DNA from 3 places in the Neoundibacterium parvum genome. Region 2 is predicted to be linked to each of the others. Evidence: predicted binding sites of a transcription regulator. Region 2 holds the regulator's gene; each other region holds the start of a gene.

Region 1 (5,240 bases), 1.8 Mb from region 2:
AATAAGTTTTGCATAGGGTGGTGATCTCACTTACAATGTCTTGTGCAGTGCACAAATTCTCAGTATTTGTAGGAAGACCTCTGTATGCATAGCTCTGATATTTTCCCCGAAGGCAAAGTGCCTGGCGATGTGCCAGCCTCTTCCCAATACACCGTGTTCGTCAAAGAATTGTCGGAGCGCGATAGGCATCGCATCCTCAAGCATTTTCTCGGTCTCAAAGCCAGCGACAGACTATTGCGCTTCGGCACCCATCTGCCCGACGAGATGGTAGAGAAATATGTGGAGGGTCTCGATTTTAGCCGTGATACCTTGTTTGGCGTAGTCAGCCGTAACTTTCGTCTGGTGGGCGTTGGGCATCTGGCCTTTGCGCCGCGTCAGGAAGGTGATGATGTCTCGGATAAAGACAGGCTCGCAGAATTTGGTGTCTCGGTCTCGGAGTCGGCGCGCGGTAAAGGGGTAGGCTCTAAACTCTTCGAGCGTGGTGCCATCCACTGCCGCAATGCCGATGTCGATACCCTCTACATGCATTTTTTGTCTTCCAATCACACCATGGTGCATATTGCCAAAAAAGCCGGTATGGAAATTTTCCGCGAATATGGCGAATCCGATGCCTACCTCAAGGTCTTGCCAGCCGATGCCGTCAGCGTCTTGAAAGAGGCCGTGCAAGAGCAGGTCGCCGCTATCGACTACGGCATCAAAGCCAATGCCAGAGCCGCCGCAAAATGGCTGGGCAATTTGTCGGGCAGTAAAAGCGATAGCAAGAACCCGAAATAAACGGCAAAAATAAGCGCGTGCCAAGCTAAATTGGCGGCCAAGTCCCGGCGTCAGCCGCGCGGATCCCTACACATGAACTGCTCTGACAATGCTGAGCCGCAGAATACGAAATTTTGCTATGCTAGCGGCTTCTCATTGGTCGGCAGTCTTGCCTTGGACCGGAGGCACTTATTTCACGGAGTTGTACTATGGCATCATTGCAAGATCAGTTTTTAAAAGCGGGACTCATCGATAAAAACAAAGCCAAACTGGCCCACCAAGACAAGACCAAGCAAAAGAAAGTTGAGCGCCGGACTGGCACCGAGAGCGTCGATGAATCGCGTCTGGCCGCGCTTGAAGTGCAGCGCAAAAATGCCGAACGCGCGCGCGAACTGAATGCGCAACGCGATGCGGCCGCTAGCCAAAAAGCGGTTTTTGCGCAAATTGTGCAGTTGGTGCAAAAGAATCGCCAAAGCAAGGGCGCAGGCGACATCGCTTATTACTATACGCACGGTACCAAGATCGATAAGATTTATGTGTCAGCAGAGGTGCAGACGCATTTGATTGCTGGCCGACTGGTGATCGTGTGCCTGGAGGGTAAAACAGAATTGCTGCCCCGGATTATCGCGGATAAAATTGCCGAGCGCGATGCTTCACTGGTGGTGCGGGTGAAGAAGACCACCACCGAAATCGATGCGGATGATCCGTATGCCGCCTTCCAGATCCCGGATGACTTTACCTGGTAGCTCGCGAGCCAAAGTCAAGTGCAATACCACTGACCATATCACCAACAAGACACCCAATGAAAAATAATGAGATGGGTGTCTTATTGAGTTTTGATTTACTAAACTAATCCGATCTAAGCTTGATTAAGCTTTACGACGACGTAATGCCAAGCCGAGGAGACCGAGGCCGAGCAAGGCGAATGAGCCTGGTTCCGGCACATTAAGGGTGATATTGTCGATAGCGCCATAGTCTCCACTAATGTATTTGAACTGCACGCTCGATAGTCCATCAAATCCAGTCAGATTCTGGCCTGTGAAGGCATTCACGTTCAGCACATGATAGATGATGCTACCACCGGAAGCGTAGTTGCCGATAATATCGAAAGTGGCTTTGGTGGCGCCGCTTTTGCTGCCAACATCCAGTGAACCGAGTGAAAAGCTAAAGCCGCCTATATTGGTTAAGAACACTTGATTGTTCGTTTGGGAATTCCAGGTGTAGTAGTCGGAACCCGATGTGTTCTGCGACACTTGACCAATGATTGCTGCGTCGGAAGCTCCGGCACCGTTGTTTAGTTGGTAACCGTTTTCCTGATAGTTGTTGCCAATGGCGAATTGACTCTGTGCAGGCGCAACGCCTTCGAAATCAATCAAGATCGGTGTCGCTTGGGCGCCAACAGCGGCCGAAGCAATTAAGGCTGTTGCGAATAGTTTTGCAAATTTGGTCATCGATATTCTCCGTGAGTCAGAGTGCTAGCGCACCCTAAGTGATTTAATTTTTTTCCTGCAATGCTCACATCAGCAATTAACATGCCATAAATAGTTGACGTAATAAAATCCTTACAAATCAAAGGAGTAGCCGTTCGACTTAAGAAGTAATATTTCTCATGTGTAAAATTTCTCGACATTAATTAAATAGGCAGAGGTCAGGCTATACATTGAGCATAAGCAAAGCCAGCTAGGAAGGGCTCCGCCTTTTAGCTCTTGTTGATTACGAAGATGGCCTATTACGGTGTAATCTTTGCGTAACACGACAACGCGAAGCAATGGCGCCGTAAAAAATCAGTAGAGGCACCCCGCCAGCGCGCATATTCCATGCGCTTCTTCAAGCACATAGGCCGGAAAGCCGCATCGGCTATGCGCGCTGGGCCGGGGTGTTTTTGATTTCTTCATGAGTGAGACGGAACCGCCGCAAGCAACTCAGCAATACCAGTGATCTGGCGTGGGCACAAGAAAGCGCGCCCATCCGCCATCGCATTACACTTCCGGCAAGCCCAAGACGAAATTAAACTGCCAGGCGAGGAATCTAGGATAATAGCGCTTAACTCAAATTTAACGCTCTTTTTGGAATTCTCATGGAAATTAAGGTCAACTTTCTCGATAAGCTTCGTCTGGAAGCCAAGTTCGATGATTTTACGGTGATCGCTGATCAGCCTATCCGTTACAAAGGCGATGGCTCAGCGCCTGGGCCTTTCGATTACTTTCTGGCTTCATCGGCCTTGTGCGCGGCGTATTTTGTGAAGTTGTACTGCGACACGCGCAATATTTCTACAGAAAACATCCGCCTGTCGCAGAATAATATTGTTGATCCGGAAAACCGTTACGCGCAAATCTTCAAGATTCAAGTTGAATTGCCCGCCGATATTTCTGATAAAGACAGGCAAGGAATTTTGCGTTCTATCGAGCGCTGCACGGTGAAAAAAGTGGTGCAGGAGGGGCCAACCTTTGTGATCGAAGAAGTAGCGAGTCTCGATGCTGATGCGCAGGCTTTGCTGAGCTTAAATTCTACTGCCGATGCTGCCACCTATATTCTCGGTAAAGACTTACCGTTGGAGCAAACCATCGCCAATATGTCCGGCTTGTTGGCGGGCCTGGGCATCAAAATAGAAATCGCCTCGTGGCGCAATATCATTCCTAACGTGTGGTCGCTGCATATCCGCGATGCGCACTCGCCTATGTGTTTTACCAATGGCAAAGGCGCGACCAAAGAAAGCGCCCTGGCCTCGGCCTTGGGCGAGTATATCGAGCGCCTCAGTAATAATCATTTCTATGCAGGCTCGTTCTGGGGTGAAGACCTTGCCAACGCAGCGTTCGTGCATTACCCGAACGAGCGCTGGTTTAAACCTGGCAAACGCGACGCCTTACCCAAAGAGATTTTGGATGCGTACAGCCTGGAGATTTACAACCCGGATGGCGAATTACGTGGCTCACATCTGATCGACACTAATTCTGGCAATGCCGAGCGCGGTATTTGTTCGCTGCCGTATGTGCGCCAGTCGGATGGCGAACTAGTGTATTTCCCCTCCAACCTGATCGAAAACCTGTATGCCAGTAATGGCATGAGCGCCGGTAATACTCTGGTCGAAGCGCAGGTGCAATGTCTGTCCGAGATTTTTGAACGTGCCGTTAAACGCGAAATTATAGAAGGCGAAATCGCCTTGCCGGATGTACCGCAAGCCGTGTTGGCGAAATACCCCGGCATACTGGCAGGCATACAGGGCTTAGAAGAACAAGGCTTTCCGGTGCTGGTGAAGGATGCCTCACTCGGTGGGCAATACCCGGTGATGTGCGTCACTTTAATGAACCCGCGCACTGGCGGTGTGTTTGCCTCGTTCGGTGCGCACCCAAGCTTAGAGGTGGCGCTGGAACGTAGCCTGACCGAATTGTTGCAAGGTCGCAGTTTTGAAGGACTCAACGATTTACCGGCACCCACCTTTGTCAGCAACGCCGTCACTGAGCCGAATAACTTTGTCGAACATTTTATTGATTCCAGCGGCGTCGTGTCTTGGCGTTTTTTCAGTGCCAAAGCCGATTACGAATTTGTTGAGTGGGATTTCTCTGGCCAAGGCGAAAATTCAAACGCCGAAGAAGCCGCTACCTTGTTCGGCATACTCAAGCAGATGGGTAAAGAAGTCTACGTGGCGGAGTACGGCCAACTCGGCGCGAGCGCTTGCCGGATTTTGGTGCCCGGTTATTCAGAGGTGTATGCTGTCGATGATTTGATCTGGGATAACACCAACAAAGCTCTATTATTCCGCAGCGATATTTTAAATTTGCACACGCTAGACGATGAGGCGCTAGAAGCGCTGCTTGAAGCTTTAGAAAATAACGAGCTAGATGATTACAGCGACATCGCCAGCTTGATAGGCATAGAATTTGACGAGAACACGGTGTGGGGTCAACTCACCGTGTTGGAATTAAAACTGCTGATTAATTTGGCCCTGGAACAATTTGAGGATGCGCAAGAGTTGGTGCAAGCCTTCTTGCAGTACAACGACAATACCGTCGAGCGCAAATTGTTTTATCAAGCCCTGAACGTGGTGTTAGAAGTCATGCTTGATGAGGAATTAGAGCTAGCCGATTACGAAGCCAACTTCCGCCGCATGTTTGGCAAGGAGCGCATCGACGCCGTGCTGGGATCAGTCAACGGCAACCTGCGCTTCTTCGGTTTAACGCCAACCAGCATGAAGCTGGAGGGCCTGGATAGACATCAGCGTTTGATTGATAGCTACAAGAAGTTGCACGTGGCGCGGGCTAAGTGGACGGGTGCGGCTAGCTAGGTTTACCCGTCGTAGCGGCATCTGCGATCGCCATGTTCAAACAGGGCAATTCGGGAGCGGAATCGTAGGGTGGGCACAGCCTTTGTGCCCACGCGTGACGCTGGTGTAATGCGATAAATTTTAAGAGCTATTCCGCGTGGGCACAAAAAGCGCTCCGACCCTACATGGCTGGAGCTACCAAAGTCGTCATTAACACGTGGAAAAA
Region 2 (5,240 bases):
GCCTTAGTTACCCTGGGTAGTTTTTGGATACTCAAAACTTTGCGTCAAAATGGTGACGAGGCGAATGCGCGCCGCAGCGTGCGTAGTGAGCCTGACTACTATGTTGAAAGATTTAATTTCATACGTTTGCCAAATAATGGGCAGGCCAATGTCAGCATAGTCGGCGACAAGCTCACTCATTATCCACGCAGCGATGATCTGGAAATCCAACAAGCGCGCATCACCAGTTTTTCCGCGGATAAATCACCGATGTATATCCGTGCCTTGCGCGCAGTAATCGAGCAAAAATCGACACTAACATCGCCCATACGCGAGCATGATCAAATTCATTTACTCGGCGATGTACAGGTCGATAGACCGGCCACCAGCACCTCGAGCTTCATGCAATTGAACACCGACTATCTATTGGTTTTACCAGATGAAAACACCATGAAAACCGACACCGCGGTGACGATGACGACAAGCACATCGGAAGTGCACGCGGTTGGCATGACAGCCGACAACAATACCCAGCAAGTGGAGTTACTTAGCAAAGTAAGAGCGCGTTTCAGTCGCGCCGGCACGTCCCCAAAACCCCAGTCTTAAAGTAAATCAGGAAAAATTTTCTATGTATGCCATCCGCAATTCAGGCCTGAGTTATCTCGGCCAATTAACGATATCGCTGTGTTTTCTGGCGCCTGTAGCTTGTGCTCATGCCGAGAAAGCCGACAGTCAAAAAGAAACCAATATTGAAGCTGAACTTTCCAATTCTGATGGCAAGAAAAACGTCACTACCCTTACCGGCGACGTGGTATTGACGCGCGGCACGCTGATAGTCAAATCGGATCGCGCCGTGATTACCCAAACTGCCGACGAGCACATGAATGTGGTGCTCACCAGTAAACCGGGAAAGCAAAATTTCTTCCGGCAAAAACGCGATGGTGGCGATGATTTATGGGTAGAGGGCGTGGCCGATCGCATCGAATACGACGATAAAACTGAATTAGTCAGGTTTATCTCGAAGGCACGTGTCAAGTATCTAGAAGGCAAAAAAGTCACGCAAGAGCAAGAAGGAGAGTTTCTTTCTTACGATAGCCTCAATGACGTGTTTGTTGCGACAAACAGCATAAACGGCACTCATGTGCCAGGTGCTGGTCGCGTGAAATTGACGCTGCAACCCAAGCTGGCAAAACCAGTCAATCTTGTTACTCCGATCAAATAATATGACTAGTACACTCGTCATTCAGGGTTTGCAAAAACGCTATGGGGCGCGCCAGGTGGTGCGCGATGTTTCTTTAGAAGTGAAAAGTGGCGAAGTAGTCGGCTTACTCGGCCCCAATGGCGCGGGTAAGACCACCTCCTTCTATATGATCGTCGGCTTAGTCCCCTCAGATGCGGGGAAAATCGATATCGACGGCGTTGATATCTCGCGCCTACCGATACACCAGCGCGCCAAACTTGGCCTATCTTACTTGCCACAGGAGGCGTCGGTATTTCGCAAGTTGTCGGTGGAAGACAATATCCGTGCGGTACTCGAATTACAAACCGATGAACACGGAAAATCTTTAAGTAAAGCCGCCATCGAACAGCGTCTCGATGCCTTGCTCAATGACTTGCAAATCGAAGGCTTGCGAGAAAATCCAGCGCTCTCTTTGTCTGGCGGTGAACGCAGACGGGTAGAAATTGCCCGTGCACTGGCAACCAATCCGCGCTTCGTTCTGCTCGATGAACCGTTTGCCGGGGTCGATCCGATTGCGGTCATAGAGATACAACGCATCGTGGCTTTCCTGAAAAAACGCGGCATAGGCGTCTTGATCACCGATCACAATGTGCGTGAAACCTTAGGCATTTGCGACCACGCCTGCATCATTAATCAGGGTGCGGTATTAGCCAGTGGTAGTCCGCAAGAAATCATCAGCAATGAATCGGTCAGGCGCGTCTATTTGGGAGAGCATTTCCGCATGTAGCGGAAATCATTATCGGCATGAAGCAAAGCCTACAGCTACGCACCTCGCAACATCTGGCGCTCACGCCACAATTGCAGCAATCGATACGGCTACTGCAATTGTCTACGCTAGAACTGCATCAAGAGCTAGAAAACTTGCTGATAGAAAATCCCATGCTGGAGCGGGTTGATAATCCTCTCGATAGCGCGGTACGCTTGTTGGCGGACGGCGCTATTGGCAGTACAGAATCACGCTCAGAAACGGAGTTCGGGGTCAGCCCCGTTGATGATCAGAATAATGCAAGTAGCGATTCGGGCGAAGTCTCTGAAGTCAGTAATCCTAGCGACAGTACCAGTCCTAGCGAAACCGACTGGAGTTTTGATGACGCTCCGCAAGGCAGTAAATCCTCAGAAGAAGATGAGGGAAGACCGCAATTAGAAGCGGCGCATATTTCCCTAAAAGAACATTTGCTAGAGCAGATGCGCCTGAATCTGCGTGAACCACGCGATCTGGCCTTGGTGGAATTGGTGATCGATGCTCTCGATGACAGCGGCTATCTGATCGAGAGTCTGGAAGATATTCATTCCAGCATTCCGCTAGAACTCTTGGTCGAACCTGAAGAACTCAATTTTGCCTTGTTTATGGTGCAAAGTTTTGACCCGCCAGGAGTGGGCGCTCGCAACTGCGCTGAGTGCCTGGCGCTGCAGATCAAACGTCTGCCCAAAATCCCTTTCGTCACCCGCCGCCTCGCACTTGCCATAGTAGAAACGCAAATAGGCTTATTTGCGCAACGCGATTTTGCTCGCTTAAAGAAAATTTTTAATTGCGACGATGAAGATTTGCGTGAAGCGCAGGTGGTGATACGTTTGTGCAAACCCAAACCTGGCGCCGAGTTTGCCGCCAGCAGTTCTGATTATGTGGTGCCAGATGTGATCGTCAGCAAATCGGCTGACGGCTGGCAAGTGGTATTGAACCAAGACATCATGCCTAAGCTGCGCGTGAATAGCATGTATGCCAATATCATGAAGCAAAATCGTGGCGATGGCAGCCTTACCCCGCAGTTACAGGAAGCACGTTGGCTGATCAAAAATATGCGACAACGTTTCGAGACTATCTTGCGTGTTTCGCAAGCGATAGTTGAAAGACAACGTAACTTTTTCACACATGGAGCGGTCGCGATGCGCCCTCTTGTTTTGCGCGAAATTGCTGATACACTGGGTTTACATGAGAGTACAATTTCTCGTGTGACCACTCAGAAATACATGCTGACCCCACATGGTATGTTTGAGCTGAAGTATTTTTTCGGTAGCCACGTCGCCACTGAAACCGGGGGAGAAGCATCATCAACGGCGATACGAGCACTCATCAAACAATTGATAGGAGCAGAAAACCAGAAAAGCCCACTCTCTGATAGCAAGATTGCAGACATGCTGGGTGAACAAGGGATGGTCATTGCGCGCCGCACAGTCGCCAAGTACCGCGAAGCCCTTAAAATTCCACCAGTCAGCTTGCGAAAATCTTTGTAAATATTGTTCTTGAAATTTTGCCTTAAATTGCTATATATGATTTAGCTCAAACAGGTTTTTCAGATTGGGCCCATAGTAATAGCGATAGTGTCATCAAGTAACATCACCATAGGAGCGTTTTATGAATCTCACCATCAGTGGTCATCACCTTGAAGTAACTCCTGCAATTCGTGAACATGTACAAAATAAGCTAGAACGTATCAGGCGACACTTCGATCAAGTCATTGATATCGCCGTCACCCTGACGGTCGACAAGCTCCGAGAAAAGGACAAACGTCATAAGGCAGATATTAATCTGCACATCAGCGGTAAAGATATCCACGTAGAAAGTCTGGCGCATGATCTGTATGCAGCCATCGACACTCTGGTAGACAAACTAGATAGACAGGTCATTAAACACAAAGACAAAATTCAGGAACATCCGCATCAAGCGATCAAACATATTCCTGATCCAGCCTCAGTGTAAGACTAGCAACCCGCAAAGGGAATCCAAAACTAGGACGCTCATCAGCGTCCTTTTTTGTTTCCGTCTAGAATCCACCTCCACGACAAGACTGGTTTGTACGCTTCCTTGGCAAGCTGCGCAGCATCGCCCTTTTCCAATCGCCCCCAGATTCATTGTCTATCCAGCTAAAAAATGGATAAAATGACAGTCTCAATTAAGTTAAAAATCACTGCGAAAGCATACGGCAAGTCGAGTTTTTTGTGTTTCAAAAGTAGGCATGCCTGTCGCACACTGTTTATGCGGGTTTCCAGCCTATCTAGCCGGTAAGCCGCATGCAGATTGCGCGACCAGGCAGGCACTCTTGGACTTTCTTATTTCCATCACCTTCGTGGCAAGCCAAATTCTATGAATAATCACGTACAGAGCGTTATACAAAATCGTATCGGTTTCATCACCTTAGATAGGCCAAAAGCCCTCAACTCGCTCTCCTTAGAGATGGTGCGCAGCATCACCGCCCTACTTTTACAATGGAAAGATAGTGAGGAAGTTACTGCGGTCTTTATCCACAGCAGCAGCGAAAAGGCATTTTGCGCCGGCGGCGACATACGCTTTTTTTACGATGTAGGCACCGCCACACCTAAGGGCGACAGTGCCTTGCTGGAAGATTTTTTTAGCGAAGAATACGCCTTAAATCATTTAATCCATTTTTACCCTAAGCCCTATGTGGCCCTGCTAAACGGCGTAGTCATGGGTGGCGGCATGGGCATCGCCCAAGCGGGCCCAGCTTGTCGTCTCAGAATAGTCACAGAACGCACTAAGATGGCCATGCCTGAAGTAAATATTGGGCTATTCCCAGATGTGGGCGGCAGCTATTTTCTGGCGCGTAGCCCGGGAGAAATTGGTACCTACCTAGGAATGACGGGTGAAATCATCAATGCTGCGGATGCACTGTATGCTGATTTGGCAGACGTGTATATTCCTACAGCGGCCTTACCCGCCTTGATGGACTTGTTGCGCACTAGCAGCGCAACGGATATTCGTGATCTGATCCGTGCGTTTGCCGCTCCGTATGCCGAACAAGCTATTCCTGAAGAAAGTACACTGGCCAAAAATCGCGCCGCGATAGACTTACATTTTGCTGGGAAAGATACAGGGAAAGTCTTGGCTTCACTAGCGCAGGATCAGACCGAATTTGCCAGGCAGACCAGCATCCTGATGCAGAAACGTTCGCCTTTGTTGATGGCCGTCACACTCGAGCAATTGCGGCGCGGTGCAAAGATGAGCGTGGCAGAATGTTTGCGCATGGAACGTACTATGGTGCGCCATTGCTTCAAACACGGTGAG
Region 3 (5,240 bases), 720 kb from region 2:
CCTATGTATTGAGTATGCAATACCCCTAAGGGTGGGTTTCCCCATTCGGAAATCTGCGGATCAAAGTGTGTTTGCTCACTCCCCGCAGCTTATCGCAAGCTACTACGTCCTTCATCGCCTGTAATCGCCAAGGCATCCACCATGTGCACTTAGTCACTTGTCCCTATAACTTTAGATTCTGGCGTCTGATTGTTCACATCAAAGTAAAAATCTACTTTGATGTGGTGCTAGTTCAAAATCACTGGCAGAGCCAGATGATTTTTCCAGTAACACCTACGCTCAGGTTCATCACCAAAAAATCGCTATAGTTCTTATTACTATGAGTATTACTTTAGCGTTTGCCGTATCTCAAGATATTTGATTTTCTAAAACCCTGTATTGCTACAGTGCTTTTCAAACTCTTTTTAATACATTTTATGTTTGTTTGATACAATCACAACCCTTCCATGAATTATCGTTAATAACTGTCGTTATTAATTTCCTTCACAGAAATAATTTTGATTATTTCTACTTTACTTCTTCTCAATTGTTAAAGAACGGTCTTACTTGATACTTTGCTTTCGTTTCGAAAGAACAAATCTCAATAGCGCGCGCGCTACTCACATTTGTTTTTTCTTCCCACTCCATTTTACTGGTAGGGCTGGTTGGACTCGAACCAACGACCCCCGCGTTATCAACACGGTGCTCTAACCAGCTGAGCTACAGCCCCACTTATTTACGACTTCTTTACTACGTAAATGGTGGAGGTTAACGGGATCGAACCGTTCACCCCCTGCTTGCAAAGCAGGTGCTCTACCAGATGAGCTAAACCCCCAATTCGGGAACTCGGTACCGATGAATCGCTCCATCGCTACGTTCTTTATCATTAACAGTCAATAAGTGTGGACACTTAACTTGTAGCGCACTCTAGAAAGGAGGTGATCCAGCCGCACCTTCCGATACGGCTACCTTGTTACGACTTCACCCCAGTCACGAATCCCGCCGTGGTAAGCGCCCTCCTTACGGTTAAGCTACCTACTTCTGGCGAAACCCGCTCCCATGGTGTGACGGGCGGTGTGTACAAGACCCGGGAACGTATTCACCGCGACATGCTGATCCGCGATTACTAGCGATTCCAACTTCATGTAGTCGAGTTGCAGACTACAATCCGGACTACGATACACTTTCTGGGATTAGCTCCCCCTCGCGGGTTGGCGGCCCTCTGTATGTACCATTGTATGACGTGTGAAGCCCTACCCATAAGGGCCATGAGGACTTGACGTCATCCCCACCTTCCTCCGGTTTGTCACCGGCAGTCTCATTAGAGTGCTCAACTTAATGTAGCAACTAATGACAAGGGTTGCGCTCGTTGCGGGACTTAACCCAACATCTCACGACACGAGCTGACGACAGCCATGCAGCACCTGTGTTACAGTTCTCTTGCGAGCACCGCCAAATCTCTTCGGCATTCTGTACATGTCAAGGGTAGGTAAGGTTTTTCGCGTTGCATCGAATTAATCCACATCATCCACCGCTTGTGCGGGTCCCCGTCAATTCCTTTGAGTTTTAATCTTGCGACCGTACTCCCCAGGCGGTCTACTTCACGCGTTAGCTGCGTTACTAAGTCAATTAAGACCCAACAACTAGTAGACATCGTTTAGGGCGTGGACTACCAGGGTATCTAATCCTGTTTGCTCCCCACGCTTTCGTGCATGAGCGTCAGTGTTATCCCAGGGGGCTGCCTTCGCCATCGGTATTCCTCCACATATCTACGCATTTCACTGCTACACGTGGAATTCTACCCCCCTCTGACACACTCTAGCCATACAGTCTCAAATGCAGTTCCTAGGTTGAGCCCAGGGATTTCACATCTGACTTATATAACCGCCTGCGCACGCTTTACGCCCAGTAATTCCGATTAACGCTTGCACCCTACGTATTACCGCGGCTGCTGGCACGTAGTTAGCCGGTGCTTATTCTTCAGGTACCGTCATGAGCAGTCTGTATTAGAGACTACCTTTTCTTCCCTGACAAAAGAGCTTTACAACCCGAAGGCCTTCTTCACTCACGCGGCATTGCTGGATCAGGGTTGCCCCCATTGTCCAAAATTCCCCACTGCTGCCTCCCGTAGGAGTCTGGACCGTGTCTCAGTTCCAGTGTGGCTGGTCGTTCTCTCAAACCAGCTACTGATCGTCGCCTTGGTAGGCTTTTACCCTACCAACTAGCTAATCAGATATCGGCCACTCCATGAGCATGAGGTCTTGCGATCCCCCACTTTCATCCTCAGATCGTATGCGGTATTAGCGTAACTTTCGCTACGTTATCCCCCACTCTAGGGTATGTTCCGATATATTACTCACCCGTTCGCCACTCGTCGCCAGATTGCTCCGCGTTACCGTTCGACTTGCATGTGTAAGGCATGCCGCCAGCGTTCAATCTGAGCCAGGATCAAACTCTTCAGTTTAATCTCTGTTTTGTGTTCATTTCTGAACTCCGTTCTTGCGAACGGTGTCGCTCACTCAAATAACTGACAGGCTACTTTTGAACTTGCGTTCTCAAGCATCCTATTTATTACTTTTGCGAACATTTGATATTTTTTAAGTTGAACTAACTACCGAAGTAATTAGCCGCGCTCTTTATCAAGTGCCCACATTTATTGACTGTTAATTGTTAAAGATCTGTTGTCTGTTTTTTGCGCTTCACTATCGATTCTCACCGACTGCGTTGCGTTTCTGCCAGATTGCTACAAAGCGTTTTGTTTGTAAGCAGCAGAGAGATGAGATTATGCGGCATTTCCTTCTACTCGTCAACCCCTTGTTTTACGAGCGCTTGAATTTGATTCACATCGTCATTCAAACCTAGGACTGCTTCGTCTGCCTTACTTTCTTCATTTCGCCCCGCTCTTCAGCGGGAGGCGAACTATAGCAAAGCTTGCTCAGGATTGCCAAGCTTATTTGCGCAAGGAAAGTAATTTATATTAAACGAGGGCGCGAGATCGTTCACTCAGCTGAAGCGGGTTGATCTTTGGCTTTGGCTTGCTTAGAGATGCGGATGATGGTATTGCGGATAGAACTGAGCACGGCAACTGCATTGAAAGGTTTGACGATAAAGCCACTGACCCCATGTTGTTGCGCCATCTGTATTAGCTCGGCATCCATTTTTGAGGACACCAAAAATATCAAGGCCCTGGATAACTCCTTGCGTAGATTATCTAGTAGCGCCACGCCGTCGGCATTATTTTCACCGATATCAACACAGACGATTTGCGGCTGCAATTTCACCATGCGCGCCAAATTTGACAAGCTGGTATTACTATCACCGACAACTTCATGGCCGCCCGTAGTCAAGACAGAGCCCAAAAGATTACGTGCGACGGCTTGATTGTCGAGAATGACGACCTTTAGCATAGTAGAAGCCAGAGAGTAGATTGAAAAATCATCATAAATGAAAAGTAAGGATTTGTGCCAAAAGATTACAGTACGCCTAATACTAGGTAGGGGTATCAATAGCAATCTGACGATCGCCCTTTAAACACGTGCGCAATAGCATGCGATTACCAGATACTCCCTATATTTACCGTATTGATAGGAATATCCAAGTAAATACAATATTGAGCGCGCCCCATGAGAAGAGCCCCTTGCTAGCGAAATGCGTATAACGCCAAGTAGCTTAACCCCACCGCATTTGCAAAATGCGCTAAGCGAGAACGGATGCACGGGGCTGATTAAGTAGCATATCTGCAAGAAACTTATGTGTTTGTGCTAGTTAAACCTGTCCAAGAAAAGCCTTACACCCAGCAAATCCACAGAAATTGCTGCGTATCACCATATTAATTTGCTGAGTTTTGCCTATTTAGCGAAGATTTTTCGGTTGTACACACTTTGTAATAAATGAACACAATGCCATGTTAAGCTTGCCGCCGAATTGCCCACATATTGATATGCAAGAACCACACTAAAACGTCCATACCAGAGACGTGTTCCATCCTAAGGAGAAAAATGTGACTACCAGTAGCACTGTGAATGCAGCGATACCCATCAACGCTGCACATATAAAAGAACGTCAACCCGCTGCATTGCCCATGTTGTTTTTAACGGAAATGTGGGAACGCTTTAGTTACTATGGGATGCGTGCGCTCTTAGTAATTTATCTGGTCAATGCGCAAGGCTATGACCGTGCTAACGCGCTAGCCTTATACGCCACCTATACCGGACTGGTGTATTTGTCGCCTTTGATGGGCGGTTATTTAGCCGATCGTTACTTAGGAAAACGCAAGGCTATTCTGGTCGGTGGCTTCACTATGGCGCTCGGTCATTTTGCCATGGCCTTCCCTGCCTTCTTGCATCTGGCGTTGGGTCTGCTGATTATTGGTAATGGCTTTTTTAAACCAAATATCGGCTCCCTGCTTGGTTCACTGTACCGTGAAAACGATCCACGCCGCGATGGCGGCTTTACCTTCTTTTATATGGGCGTGAACACCGGCGCATTTTTAGCGCCCTTGATCGCTGGTACTTTAGGTGAAAAAGTCGGCTGGCACTATGGCTTTGCTGCAGCTGGCGTAGGTATGTGTTGTGGTCTATTGCAATTTGTCTTGGGCCAGAAAAAACTGGGCAACGCTGGTTTTATCGGTGACAAGACTAGCCTGGACAAAACGGACTGGCTGCATATTCTGCTCATTAGCGGCGGCATGATACCGCTGGTGTTGGCAGTACTGAGTCTCTGGTCTATGATAGGTCCGGTTTGGAGTGGTTTCATCTTCCCTGTGAAGATGGCGATCGTACTGGCTATCTTCGCTGTCTTGTGGTTCAGTAACAAACCAAAAGAGAATGTGGAAAAATTGACTACCGAGGAATGGCACCGCATCATCGCTATTTTCATCATGGGCTTTTTCGTGATTTTCTTTTGGATGGGCTTTGAACAAGCTGGTGGCACCTTGAGTTTGTTTGCCGATAAACAAACCGATCGTCATGTTGGCGGCTGGGAAATCCCGACCTCGTATTTTCAAGCCATTAATCCACTAGGCATCGTCTTGCTCGGCCCTATCATGGCTTTCATCTGGACACGCAATGCACAATCTCGCTTTTCCTTACCGACGCCAGTCAAAATGGCAATCGGCATGATCATTCTTGGTCTGGGTTTCGTGGTCATGGCGATGGCACAAGGCAAAGCTGATGTCTCTGGCACTGTCGGGCCGCAATGGCTGTTCTTTGTCTACTTGCTACATACTATCGGTGAGCTCTGCCTGTCACCAGTTGGTTTGT

Evidence for each region. Region 2 encodes sigma-54, which starts transcription at its own class of promoters, with help from an activator protein. Its sites were predicted from a motif close to TGGCANGNAANCTGCTTT; they were not measured.
Region 1: the regulator sigma-54 is predicted to act here: its motif matches at 2,274-2,291, upstream of EJN92_RS13170 (PEP-CTERM sorting domain-containing protein).
Region 3: the regulator sigma-54 is predicted to act here: its motif matches at 3,429-3,446, upstream of EJN92_RS08440 (ANTAR domain-containing response regulator).

What each region holds. Positions count from the first base shown of each region.
Region 1 covers NZ_CP034464.1:3,011,271-3,016,510, forward strand. Annotated here, with positions in the region: gene EJN92_RS13155 (multifunctional CCA addition/repair protein) at 1-5, shown strand, start outside; gene EJN92_RS13160 (GNAT family N-acetyltransferase) at 85-774, shown strand; gene EJN92_RS13165 (DUF2058 domain-containing protein) at 963-1,499, shown strand; gene EJN92_RS13170 (PEP-CTERM sorting domain-containing protein) at 1,623-2,204, opposite strand; gene EJN92_RS13175 (OsmC domain/YcaO domain-containing protein) at 2,831-5,035, shown strand.
Region 2 covers NZ_CP034464.1:1,214,093-1,219,332, forward strand. Annotated here, with positions in the region: gene lptC (LPS export ABC transporter periplasmic protein LptC) at 1-585, shown strand, start outside; gene lptA (lipopolysaccharide transport periplasmic protein LptA) at 608-1,201, shown strand; gene lptB (LPS export ABC transporter ATP-binding protein) at 1,203-1,946, shown strand; gene EJN92_RS05140 (RNA polymerase factor sigma-54) at 1,964-3,451, shown strand; gene hpf (ribosome hibernation-promoting factor, HPF/YfiA family) at 3,573-3,917, shown strand; gene EJN92_RS05150 (enoyl-CoA hydratase/isomerase family protein) at 4,302-5,240, shown strand, end outside.
Region 3 covers NZ_CP034464.1:1,938,384-1,943,623, forward strand. Annotated here, with positions in the region: rRNA gene EJN92_RS08420 (23S ribosomal RNA) at 1-163, opposite strand, end outside; tRNA gene EJN92_RS08425 (tRNA-Ile) at 633-709, opposite strand; tRNA gene EJN92_RS08430 (tRNA-Ala) at 739-814, opposite strand; rRNA gene EJN92_RS08435 (16S ribosomal RNA) at 911-2,443, opposite strand; gene EJN92_RS08440 (ANTAR domain-containing response regulator) at 2,979-3,386, opposite strand; gene EJN92_RS08445 (peptide MFS transporter) at 3,980-5,240, shown strand, end outside.